3 linked regions of the Haloferula helveola genome follow. The main gene of each other region encodes a partner of the protein of the gene in region 2 in a complex. Links are inferred from orthologs where the notes say so. Each region holds a gene or a part of one and is shown on either strand. Other genes may lie near its edges.

Region 1 (3,060 bases), 4.5 Mb from region 2 along the record:
GAACTCGTGCTGGATGCCGGATTCACACCGCCTGAATTTCCACTACATCGACTCGCCGGAACGCCTCACCGAGCCGCTGGTCAAAGCGGACGGAAAGCATGTGTCGGCGAACTGGTCCGAGGCGGTCCGGAAGACCGTTGATGGTCTGAAAGGCTGTGAAGCTTCCGAGCTTGCGATCATCGCCTCGGCACGGATGACCAATGAGGAGCTTTTCCTGGTCAAGGCCCTGGCCGACTCGCTCGGCACCGAGCACCTCACGGTGGTGCCGCGGATGGGTGAAAGCGACGGCAAGCTGATCAGCGCCGACCGCAATCCGAACACGCAGGGCGTGCGGGTGGTCTGGCGTCGCGAGGATCCGGGTTTCCGGCTCGGCGAAATCCGCGACTCGATCCGGGAAGGAAAGATCAAGCGCCTGCTTGTGCTCGGTGAGGAACTCACCGCCGAGGCCGACTTCACCGATGAGGATCTTGGCAAGCTTGAGTTCCTCGCTTCGAGCGTGCTGCTCGCGGGTCCCACGGCCAGCGCCAGCGACGTCGTTCTGCCGGGTGCCGCCTTCGCCGAGAAGCGTGGCTCGATGATCAACGTCACCGGTCGCCTCCAGCGCCTCAACCGCGCGGTCGAACCGCACGGCCAAGCGCGGGACGACTGGGAGATCCTGCGTGACATGATCGGCCTGCTCGATGGCGTCGCCACCACGAGCCCAGACTTCCCTCACCTGATCGAGGACATCTTCAAGGACATGGCCGCCTCGATCACCGAGTTCGAGGGCTTGAACCTGTCGAAGATCGGCGACCTCGGACTGCCGCTCGTCGAGACCGGCGTGACGATCCCGCTGCTTGAGAACGAGAAGGCCCGCAAGGCCGCGGGCGAGATCGTCGGCTGACCCCCTTCCCCATCGCGAACGCATGGACCTGCTTACCGATATCATCATCATCCTCGCCAAGGTCATCGGCCTGACCTTCATGGTCGTGCTACCCTTGGTTCCGATTTCCGTCTACTTCGAGCGACGGTTTTCGGCGATCATCCAGGACCGTGTGGGACCGAACCGTGTCGGGATTCCGCTTACCCTGTTCGGAGCGAAGAAGGACTTCTCGCTGTTCGGGTTGGTCCAGCCTGTGGCCGACGGCATCAAGCTCTTCCTCAAGGAGGACTTCACGCCGGTCCATGTGCGCAAGGCCTTCTACTGGATGGCCCCGGCGCTCACGATCATTCCATCGCTGGTTACCGTCTGCGTGGTTCCCTTCGGTTCGCCGATCACGATCAACGGCGAGCAGTACAAGATGGTGATCGCCGATCTTGATGTCGGTCCGCTCTTCGTCTTCGCGGTATCCTCCCTGGCCGTCTACGGCATCACACTGGCCGGTTGGTCCTCCAACTCGAAGTATCCCTTCGTCGGCGGGGTGCGCTCGACGGCGCAGATGATCTCCTACGAGATCTCGCTCGGCCTCTCGATCATCCCGGTGCTGCTCTGGTACGGAGAACTCAACCTGTCGAACATCGTCGAGCACCAGGCGTTGAACGGCTGGCTGCTGCTGCCGCTCTGGGGCGACTCGGCTCCTTGGAATAACGGCGGTGACTTCTCGGCATGGATCTTCTGGATTCCGGCGACGGTCGCCTTCCTGATCTTTACCATTTCGATCTTCGCGGAAACCAACCGCATGCCCTTCGACCTCCCCGAGTGCGAGACCGAGCTCGTGGGTGGCTACCACACCGAGTACTCCTCGATGAAGTTCGCGATGTTCTTCATGGGTGAATACGCCGCGATGGTCATCGGCTCGGCGCTGATCGTGACGATGTTCCTCGGTGGCTGGTCGCTCGGATTCACGCTCGATGAGAAGCTCCTGATGGACGGCGAAGGCAACTGGCTCTGGTTCTCAGGCCTGGTGCACATGGGGGTCTTCCTGACGAAGCTGGTCGCCTTCATTCTGTTCTTCATCCTCGTCCGCTGGACGGTCCCCCGTTTCCGATATGACCAGCTCATGCGCCTTGGCTGGGTGATCTTCTTCGAAGCCGCCCTGATCAACGTGTTCATCGCTGCTCTGGTCATTGCCGCCCCGAGTCTCGGGATTCTCACCACCATCATCGGTGCGGTCCTGTTGGCCGTCGTCAGCGGTGCCCTCATCTGGGTTCTCAAGGTGTCCGAACCGAAGGCCCAGCCGAACCGCGGCCTGCTCGGCCAGAACTGATCGAATTTCATGGCAGTCGTTAAACTCAAACGCCCCGATCTCGCCGCCGGCGAGAAGCTGTATCTGGGAGCCATCTTCAAGGGTTTCCTGATCACCATGAAGCACGCCTTTGACTCGCTGCGTGGCAAGACCCGCGGAAGCGACGAGCTGAAGTCGTCCGGACTCGGTGCCACCATGCAGTATCCCGAGCAGAAGTGGGACGACCAGCTGCCGGAGTATTACCGTGGCGCTCCGGCGCTGGTGACCGACGAGCAGGATCGCGAGCGCTGCGTTTCCTGCCAGCTCTGCGAGTTCATTTGCCCGCCCAAGGCGATCAAGATCACGCCGGGCGAGATTCCCTCGGATGATCCTTGGGCGAAGGTCGAGAAGCGGCCGAAGGAATTCGAGATCGACATGATCCGCTGCATCTACTGCGGCATGTGCGAGGAAGTCTGCCCCGAGCAGGCCATTTACCTTCGCAAGGATTACGCGATCACCGGCCTGAGCCGGGAGCAGATGGTGCACGACAAGGAGCGCCTGTACGAGATCGGCGGCAAGCGCGTCGGCCTCGTGAACAAGTGGAACGAGCTCAAGTAACCTGTCACGATGCCCCTCGCCCTATTCTGGTTCTTCGCGGTGCTGATGCTCGTCGGCGGGCTCGCCGTGATCTCGCTGCGCAACCCGGTGGCGGCCGCGCTTTCGATGGTCGCCTCGTTCGTCGGCCTCGCCGGCCTCTTCATCGGCCTCAACGCCTACTTCGTCGGGATCATCCAGATCCTCGTCTACGCCGGTGCGATCATGGTGCTGTTCCTGTTCATCATCATGCTCCTTGATCTCAAGACCGAGGAGAAGCGGACGCCGAAAGTCGTGCCGATCGTCGGGGGCCTCGGGATCG
Region 2 (2,850 bases):
TTGCCCGCGAGGCTCGGGTGCTTGAGATCATCAAGACCGAGCTTCTCGAGATCAAAGAGAAGCACGCCACGCCGCGCCGGTGCCCGATCCTTCCGGACGAGGGTGAGATCGCGATTGAGGATCTGATTGCGAACGAGGGCATGATCGTGACCCTCAGCCACCGTGGCTACGTCAAGCGCACGCCCGCCAGCGAGTACCGGGTGCAGGGTCGCGGAGGCAAGGGGGTTCGCGGTATGGAAACGCGGGGTGCTGACGAGGACGACAAGGACTTCGTCGAGCAGCTCTTCTCGGTCCAGGCCCACGATTACCTGATGTTCTTCACCAACACCGGACGGGTGTATGTGGAGCGGGTCTACGAGATTCCCGAGGGATCACGGGCCGCGAAGGGGCGGAGTATCAAGAACGTTCTCAATCTGCAGCCTGAGGAAAGCATCGCGGCGATGCTGCGCCTTGAGCGGACGACGGATGACGATGGCAACGACGTCACCTTCCGTGAGGACGCCGGCTATGTGTTCTTCGCGACGCGCAGCGGCAAGGTGAAGAAGACTCCGCTGAACGACTTCAGGAACTACCGGAAGGACGGGATCATCGCGATCAAGCTGGAGGAGGGCAACGAGTTGATCGGAGTCCGCCTGACCAGCGGCAAGGACGAGGTCGTGCTTGTGACCCGCCAGGGCATGAGCTTGCGCTTTGTCGAGGATCAGGCCCGGCCGATGGGACGGGCGACCGCGGGGGTGACCGGGATCCGTCCGGTCGAGAATGACTACGTCGTCAGCCTGTCCCTCGTTACCGACGACGGCACGCTGCTGGTGGCGTCCGAGAAGGGGATCGGCAAACGCACCCCGTTCGACGAGTACCGCGTCCAGGGCCGCGGAGGCAAAGGCATCATCACGATGAAGGTCGGCGACAAGACCGGCGAGCTTGTCGGCGCGGTGGCCGTGACCAACGAGGACCAGCTGATGCTGATGACCTCGGGTGGCCAGAGTATCCGTATTCGGGTCTCCGAAGTTCGCGAGGCGGGACGGAACACGATGGGCGTGAAGTTGCTGTCGCTGAAGGGTGACGAGAAGCTCCAGGATATCGCCCGGGTGATCCCCGATGAGGACGAGGACGAGGAAGGGGAGTCCGAGGAATCGGAACAACCCGAGGCACCTGAGGCCGGATCGACCGAAGGCGACTCCGCCGACGAAGCTTGATCGCGTTAGACACTGCTCCTGCCTCGATCTAGCCCGCTGAACTGAGAGCGGGCGGATCGGGTAGGGCCGGTGTTCCGGGCCCTTGCCCTAGCGGTTGCCGGAGCGAAAGAAAGAGGATGAAGGTCCGTTCAGGCGGTCGCGCCTTCTTCGACCGCTGCCGCGGCGGGTTCGGTCGCGCCCTTGACCTCCGGCTTCCAGCTGAGCGCGCCCTTTTTCAGCGCGTAGACGTAGGCGAAGGCGAGAATGCCGGCGAATCCGGTCATGCTCACCAAGGCGGTCGCGTTCTGAGCGACGAGATCGCGGAATTGAACCGCCCACGGGTACATGAAGACCACCTCGATGTCGAAAATCACGAACAGCATCGCGACGAGGTAGAACTTCACCGAGAAGCGCGGAGCGCCTTCCCCGATCGGGAGCATGCCGCATTCGTAGGCGGTGTCCTTGGTGTCGTTCCGGCGGGCGGACTTCCCGAGCAGCACGCTGAGGGTGAGCGTGACGGCCGCGAAGCCTGCGGCCACGAGAATCTGGAAGAATACGGGAAGGAACTGGCTGCTCATCGAAGTTTCCGCGCCGTTGATAGGAAGAGCCCGGATGGCTGCCAAGAACGAAAAAGGAGGGTCTGGCCGGGCAAAGAAAAACCCGTGCCGGAACTTCCGGCACGGGTTTCAGGGGAAAGCACAGTGGGTGGGGAATCAATCTTCCTGCTGCTGCTTCGCGAGCCATTCGCTGGAAGCCTCGTGGACTCGATTGGTTCCTTTGTATTCTTTGCCGATTTTCTCGACCAGACCGCGGGTAACGAGGTTCTGGAGCTTCTCGTAGGCACGCAGGCGGAGCATCTCTTCTCCTCCGCTGACGGCGTTACGAAGCTTCAGGTTCTCGAACACACGCTCGAACAGGTCGTTGAAACCGAACACCTTATCTTCCGCGAGGACATTGCAGAGTTCATCCGTAACGTGATCTGGAAGCCGGCGTGAAAACCGGGTGCGTTTCGTGGTGGTTGCCATAGCGGCGGCAGGATAGCAGCAACCTGTAACAAAAGCGACTCAAAAAAAGGTAACGATTAAAAATAGGCCGAAATATTTTGCAATACAAAAATTTAAGACAATTTAAACAATTTTCATCGCTGTTCAAGGGGTGAGGGAAGGGGTTGACGCAGGCGGCGGGCGGCGCAAGCTGCCGCCCCATGATCGTCCGCTTGAGAGGGAAGGTGTGGGAGAGTTATCCGAACCGGTTGGTGGTCGACGCGGGAGGGGTAGGATACGAGGTGCTGGTGCCTTTCTCGAGCATGGACGGGCTCAAGCCGGTTGAGGGGCTCGAGGTCGATTTGCGCACCTACCACCACATTCGGGAGAACGGTCAGCAGCTTTACGGCTTCGCCAACGACGAGGAGCGTGACGTCTTTCTGCTCTTGATCGACCGGGTCAGCGGAATCGGTCCGGCGATCGCGATGGCGGTCCTCAACGGGATGCCGGTCAGCCGTTTCAAGGCCTGCGTGGCGTCCGGAGGGAGCGCCGAGCTGTCGAAGATCAAGGGCTTGGGCAAGAAGACCGCGGAGCGGATCATTCTCGAGCTGAAGGACAAGGTGGGCGTCGCCGAGACCTGGCGGGGTGTGGAGGCCGGTGAGGTGCAGCCGAAGGCGGCCGACGCGGAGCTG
Region 3 (3,133 bases), 4.5 Mb from region 2 along the record:
TCGGAAGCCCGGATAGAAGGTCACTACCTCAAGCACCTTGACCGGCTCGATGCCAAGCCGGTCGGCCGTCCAACGGATCGCTTCGGCGGACAGGAAACCGTGGTGGTGCTGGATGTAGTGGAGGATGGGCAGCACTGCCGATCGCTTCTGGTCATCGGGGAATTGCGCCAGCCGTTTTGCGGCCTCGGCCTCAAGTCCCTCGCTTGCTGCGAAGGGAGGGAAATGCTTGGTGCCGGGTGTTTCCGGCGACGCGGTGTTCTCTTCGAGAATGGACGATGACATGACGGTGATTGGCGGGCGGGCGGGGCTACTTCAGCAACGAGCCGAGGTGCTGCATCACCACGGTCGGCCCCATGTAGTTTTTGCCCTCGTAGCTGGACTTGATGATATTCCCTTCGAGGTCGGTAAGGACGAGATTGGGGATGCCGCCACCAGGGTGCTTGAACTTCGAACGGAAGCTGCCGACCTTCGAGAGCTTCAGATGCGGCCACGCCATCTTCTTGCTCGTGGCATACTTCGTCATCGATGCCTCGTCCCGGTCGGAAGTGACGAGAATGATCTCGAACTCGTCGCTTTTCTTCTCGTCGTAGAACTGCACCAGCGACGGGGTGAATCGTTGGCAGGGCCCGCACCACGAGGCGGTGTAGTAGAAAAGATAGTACTTCGTCGGCTTCGTGGCGTCCTCACACGGAGCGAGCTTATCGCCATCGAGACGGAGCAGGTTTCCCTCGAGCGTTTCGTCGAACACGCTCTTCGGCGCATTGGGATCCACCCACTCGCCGAGCCGCTCCGCGCTCTCGTCGGACAGTTGGGAGGCCTTGAGCCGGGCGGTCTTACCGTTGTTCAGACGGAAAACGCCAACCTTCTCGCCGCCTTCCTCGACGACTTCGACAAGGGTCATGTTGGCCGTGCGGCCGTCAGCACTGGTCCAGGTTTCGGCCGATACAGCCAAAGAGCTGGCGAAAAGAAAGGCGAGGATGGGGTACGTTTTCATGTCACGACAGATAGCGGCGTCAGCGGTCGCATTCGCCCATCACAAAGTCGAGAGAGCCCAATATGGCGGGAATGTCAGAAACCATGTGCCCCGGGAGCAGCTTCGAGCAGATCGACAGGTTGCAGAAGGAGGGGCTGCGGATCTTCAGGCGGTTCGGAACTCCGCCCCCGGTGGAATGGATGTAGAAACCGAGCTCGCCCTTGGGATTCTCGGCACCGAAATAGACTTCGCCCGCCGGGGCGTCGATGCCCTGGGTGGCGACAATGAAGTGGTGGATCAACTCCTCCATCGACATCAACACGCGCTCCTTCTCAGGCAGCATGCCCTTGGTGTGGGCCAGATTGACCGGACCGTCGGGCATCGTGTCGAGAACCTGGCGGCAGATCCGGATCGATTGCCGCATTTCCTCCATCCGGACGTGGTAGCGGGAGTAGCAATCGCCCTCTTCGGCGATCGGCACATCAAAATCGTAGTTCTCGTAGCCAAGATACGGATTGTCCTTCCGCAGGTCGCGGGCGACGCCTGAGCCACGCAGGTTCGGGCCGGTGATCCCCCATGACACGGCGTCCTTGGCCGGGATCACGCCGATGTTGGCCATCCGCTCGATGAAAATCCGGTTTTTGTCGAGCAGCTTGCCAACCTCGTCGATCGTCACCGAGCACTCGTCGAGGAACTTGCGCACGGATGCCTCGAAACCGTCGGGCATGTCGCGCAGCTGTCCACCGACGCGGGTGTAGGAAGTGGTGAAGCGGGCGCCGGTAAGCTGCTCGCAGAGATTGTAGACCTTTTCGCGCTCGGTGAAGGTGTAGAGGAAGACGGTCATCGCGCCGACGTCCATCGCGCAGACTCCGACCCCAAGCATGTGCGAGGAGATCCGGGCCAGCTCGCAGCAAAGGACCCGCAAGGCCTGACCGCGGGGCGGGAGCTCCCATCCCATCAGCTTCTCGACCGCGCAAGCGTAGGCGACATTGTTCGCCAAGGGCGCGAGATAGTCCAGCCGGTCGGTGTAGGGCACGAACTGGTTGTAGTGCATCGCTTCCGCGATCTTCTCATCGCCGCGGTGCAGGAAGCCGATATCCGGATCCGCCTTCTCGATCACCTCGCCGTCGAGTTCGAGCACGAGCCGCAGCACGCCGTGGGTGGCAGGGTGGGAGGGCCCCATGTTCAGGACCATCTTCTCACCCATCATATCGCTCGTCTCCGCGTGATAATCTGCGGCTTTCGAGGCGACATCCGGCGCCTGATAATCGGTCGTGGAAGAGCTACTCATAAGGATCCCGGCGGGAGAAATGAGGCCCCAAGACCGGGGTCCGGGCAAGGGGTTTGTGAAATTTTTCACAAAGTAGGCCCGAACCGCCCCCGGGAGTCGCCGGAGGCCTGCCAAACCCCGGGCTCCGCTCAGAAATTCACCTCGAACCAGAGCCCGGCGTAGAGACGGGTCGAGGCATCCGAGTCCAGCGCCACGGAGGTGCCGACGAAGGGGGTGAACGCGACGTGGCGGTTGACGCCGTAGGTCCAGCTCAACCGGGCAAAGAGATCATTGGCCCCGCTGCGCCCGTAGAAGCCCGAGGTGCCGCTGATACCGCCCAGAAGGGTGATGAACGAATCGTCTCCCGTGGGTTTCGACCATGCGGCCTCGACTTTGCCATACCAGCCACTCGCCCCACTGTCGTATTGAAAGGCTCCGCCGATCCGCCAGTCGTCGTTCGGATACCAATTGTAGAATGGCCCGACAGCGACACCGTCGTCGAAGATCCGGTGGTCGTAAGATGATAGCGAGAGATCCATGCCGGCGTCCCACGACTCGGCCTCGTAGACGATGCCGAAGAATGCCGAAGCGGCCTCAAAGTCCCCCGAGCCGGTTCCGGTTCCATACCAACCGCCGATCTCGAGCAGCCACTCGTCACTGAGCGCGACCTCCGCTCCGAGTTGGACCTCCACGAGTCCTTGCGAGAGCGAGAACCCTCGGTCGATGAACTCGCTGCGGAAACCGGTAAGGACCTCGATGCCGTAGGTCAGTTCGTCGTCATCTTGGGCAACCGCGGTTGCCGGAAGCAGCAGGAGGGGAAGCAGGCGCCTCATGCCGGAGGATGCTGCGCGATCGGCCTTTCGAGGGAAAGACCGAATCACGCAGGTGTG

The links.
Region 1: the proteins of HAHE_RS02165 (region 2) and HAHE_RS19395 are in contact, whole or in part, in a cryo-EM structure (PDB 6KHJ), measured with the Thermosynechococcus vestitus proteins. The link is inferred for Haloferula helveola from one-to-one orthologs. Residues at the interface, in WP_126986108.1 of Thermosynechococcus vestitus: Gly6, Tyr7, Glu8, Tyr9, Phe10, Gly12, Phe13, Leu14, Ile16, Cys17, Ser18, Pro21, Ala24, Leu25, Ala27, Ser28, Leu31, Arg32, Pro33, Ser35, Arg40, Leu41, Thr42, Thr43, Tyr44, Glu45, Ile51, Gly53, Ala54, Trp55; in WP_126985484.1 of Thermosynechococcus vestitus: Gln8, Lys26, Trp29, Leu30, Pro33, Met34, Met37, Leu38, Leu83, Ile84, Phe85, Lys86, Glu87, Asp88, Val89, Leu90, Pro91, Ala92, Thr100, Ala104, Val107, Ile108, Phe111, Leu112, Tyr114, Ile115, Ile125, Ser126, Leu128, Phe133.
Region 3: the proteins of HAHE_RS02165 (region 2) and nuoD are in contact, whole or in part, in a cryo-EM structure (PDB 6ZJN), measured with the Thermus thermophilus proteins. The link is inferred for Haloferula helveola from one-to-one orthologs. Residues at the interface, in WP_096411116.1 of Thermus thermophilus: Glu45, Ser46, Asn48, Pro50, Ala51, Gly52, Glu53; in WP_223903221.1 of Thermus thermophilus: Met26, Thr27, Asn29, Gly31, Pro32, His34.

Annotation. Positions count from the first base shown.
Region 1 is NZ_AP024702.1:5,113,893-5,116,952, forward strand. Bases 138-3,045 are described here. They hold HAHE_RS19395 (complex I subunit 1 family protein), read left to right. Parts: upstream 138-905; coding sequence 906-2,186; downstream 2,187-3,045. Other genes in these bases: HAHE_RS19390 (molybdopterin-dependent oxidoreductase), read left to right, coding at 138-883; HAHE_RS19400 (NADH-quinone oxidoreductase subunit I), read left to right, coding at 2,196-2,762; HAHE_RS19405 (NADH-quinone oxidoreductase subunit J), read left to right, coding at 2,772-3,045. Outside these bases: more of HAHE_RS19390, read left to right, coding at 1-137; more of HAHE_RS19405, read left to right, coding at 3,046-3,060. UniProt on the Escherichia coli protein: NDH-1 shuttles electrons from NADH, via FMN and iron-sulfur (Fe-S) centers, to quinones in the respiratory chain. The immediate electron acceptor for the enzyme in this species is believed to be ubiquinone.
Region 2 is NZ_AP024702.1:648,988-651,837, reverse strand. What follows is about bases 40-2,737. They hold HAHE_RS02165 (NADH-quinone oxidoreductase subunit A), read right to left. Parts: upstream 1,754-2,737; coding sequence 1,325-1,753; downstream 40-1,324. Other genes in these bases: ruvA (Holliday junction branch migration protein RuvA), read left to right, coding at 2,380-2,737; HAHE_RS02160 (hypothetical protein), read right to left, coding at 1,889-2,200; gyrA (DNA gyrase subunit A), read left to right, coding at 40-1,196. Also shown: more of gyrA, read left to right, coding at 1-39; more of ruvA, read left to right, coding at 2,738-2,850. UniProt on the Escherichia coli protein: NDH-1 shuttles electrons from NADH, via FMN and iron-sulfur (Fe-S) centers, to quinones in the respiratory chain. The immediate electron acceptor for the enzyme in this species is believed to be ubiquinone.
Region 3 is NZ_AP024702.1:5,154,615-5,157,747, reverse strand. Bases 140-3,120 are described here. They hold nuoD (NADH dehydrogenase (quinone) subunit D), read right to left. Parts: upstream 2,265-3,120; coding sequence 1,014-2,264; downstream 140-1,013. Other genes in these bases: HAHE_RS19590 (hypothetical protein), read right to left, coding at 2,393-3,076; HAHE_RS19600 (thioredoxin-like domain-containing protein), read right to left, coding at 308-994; HAHE_RS19605 (NAD(P)H-dependent oxidoreductase subunit E), read right to left, coding at 140-282. Outside these bases: more of HAHE_RS19605, read right to left, coding at 1-139.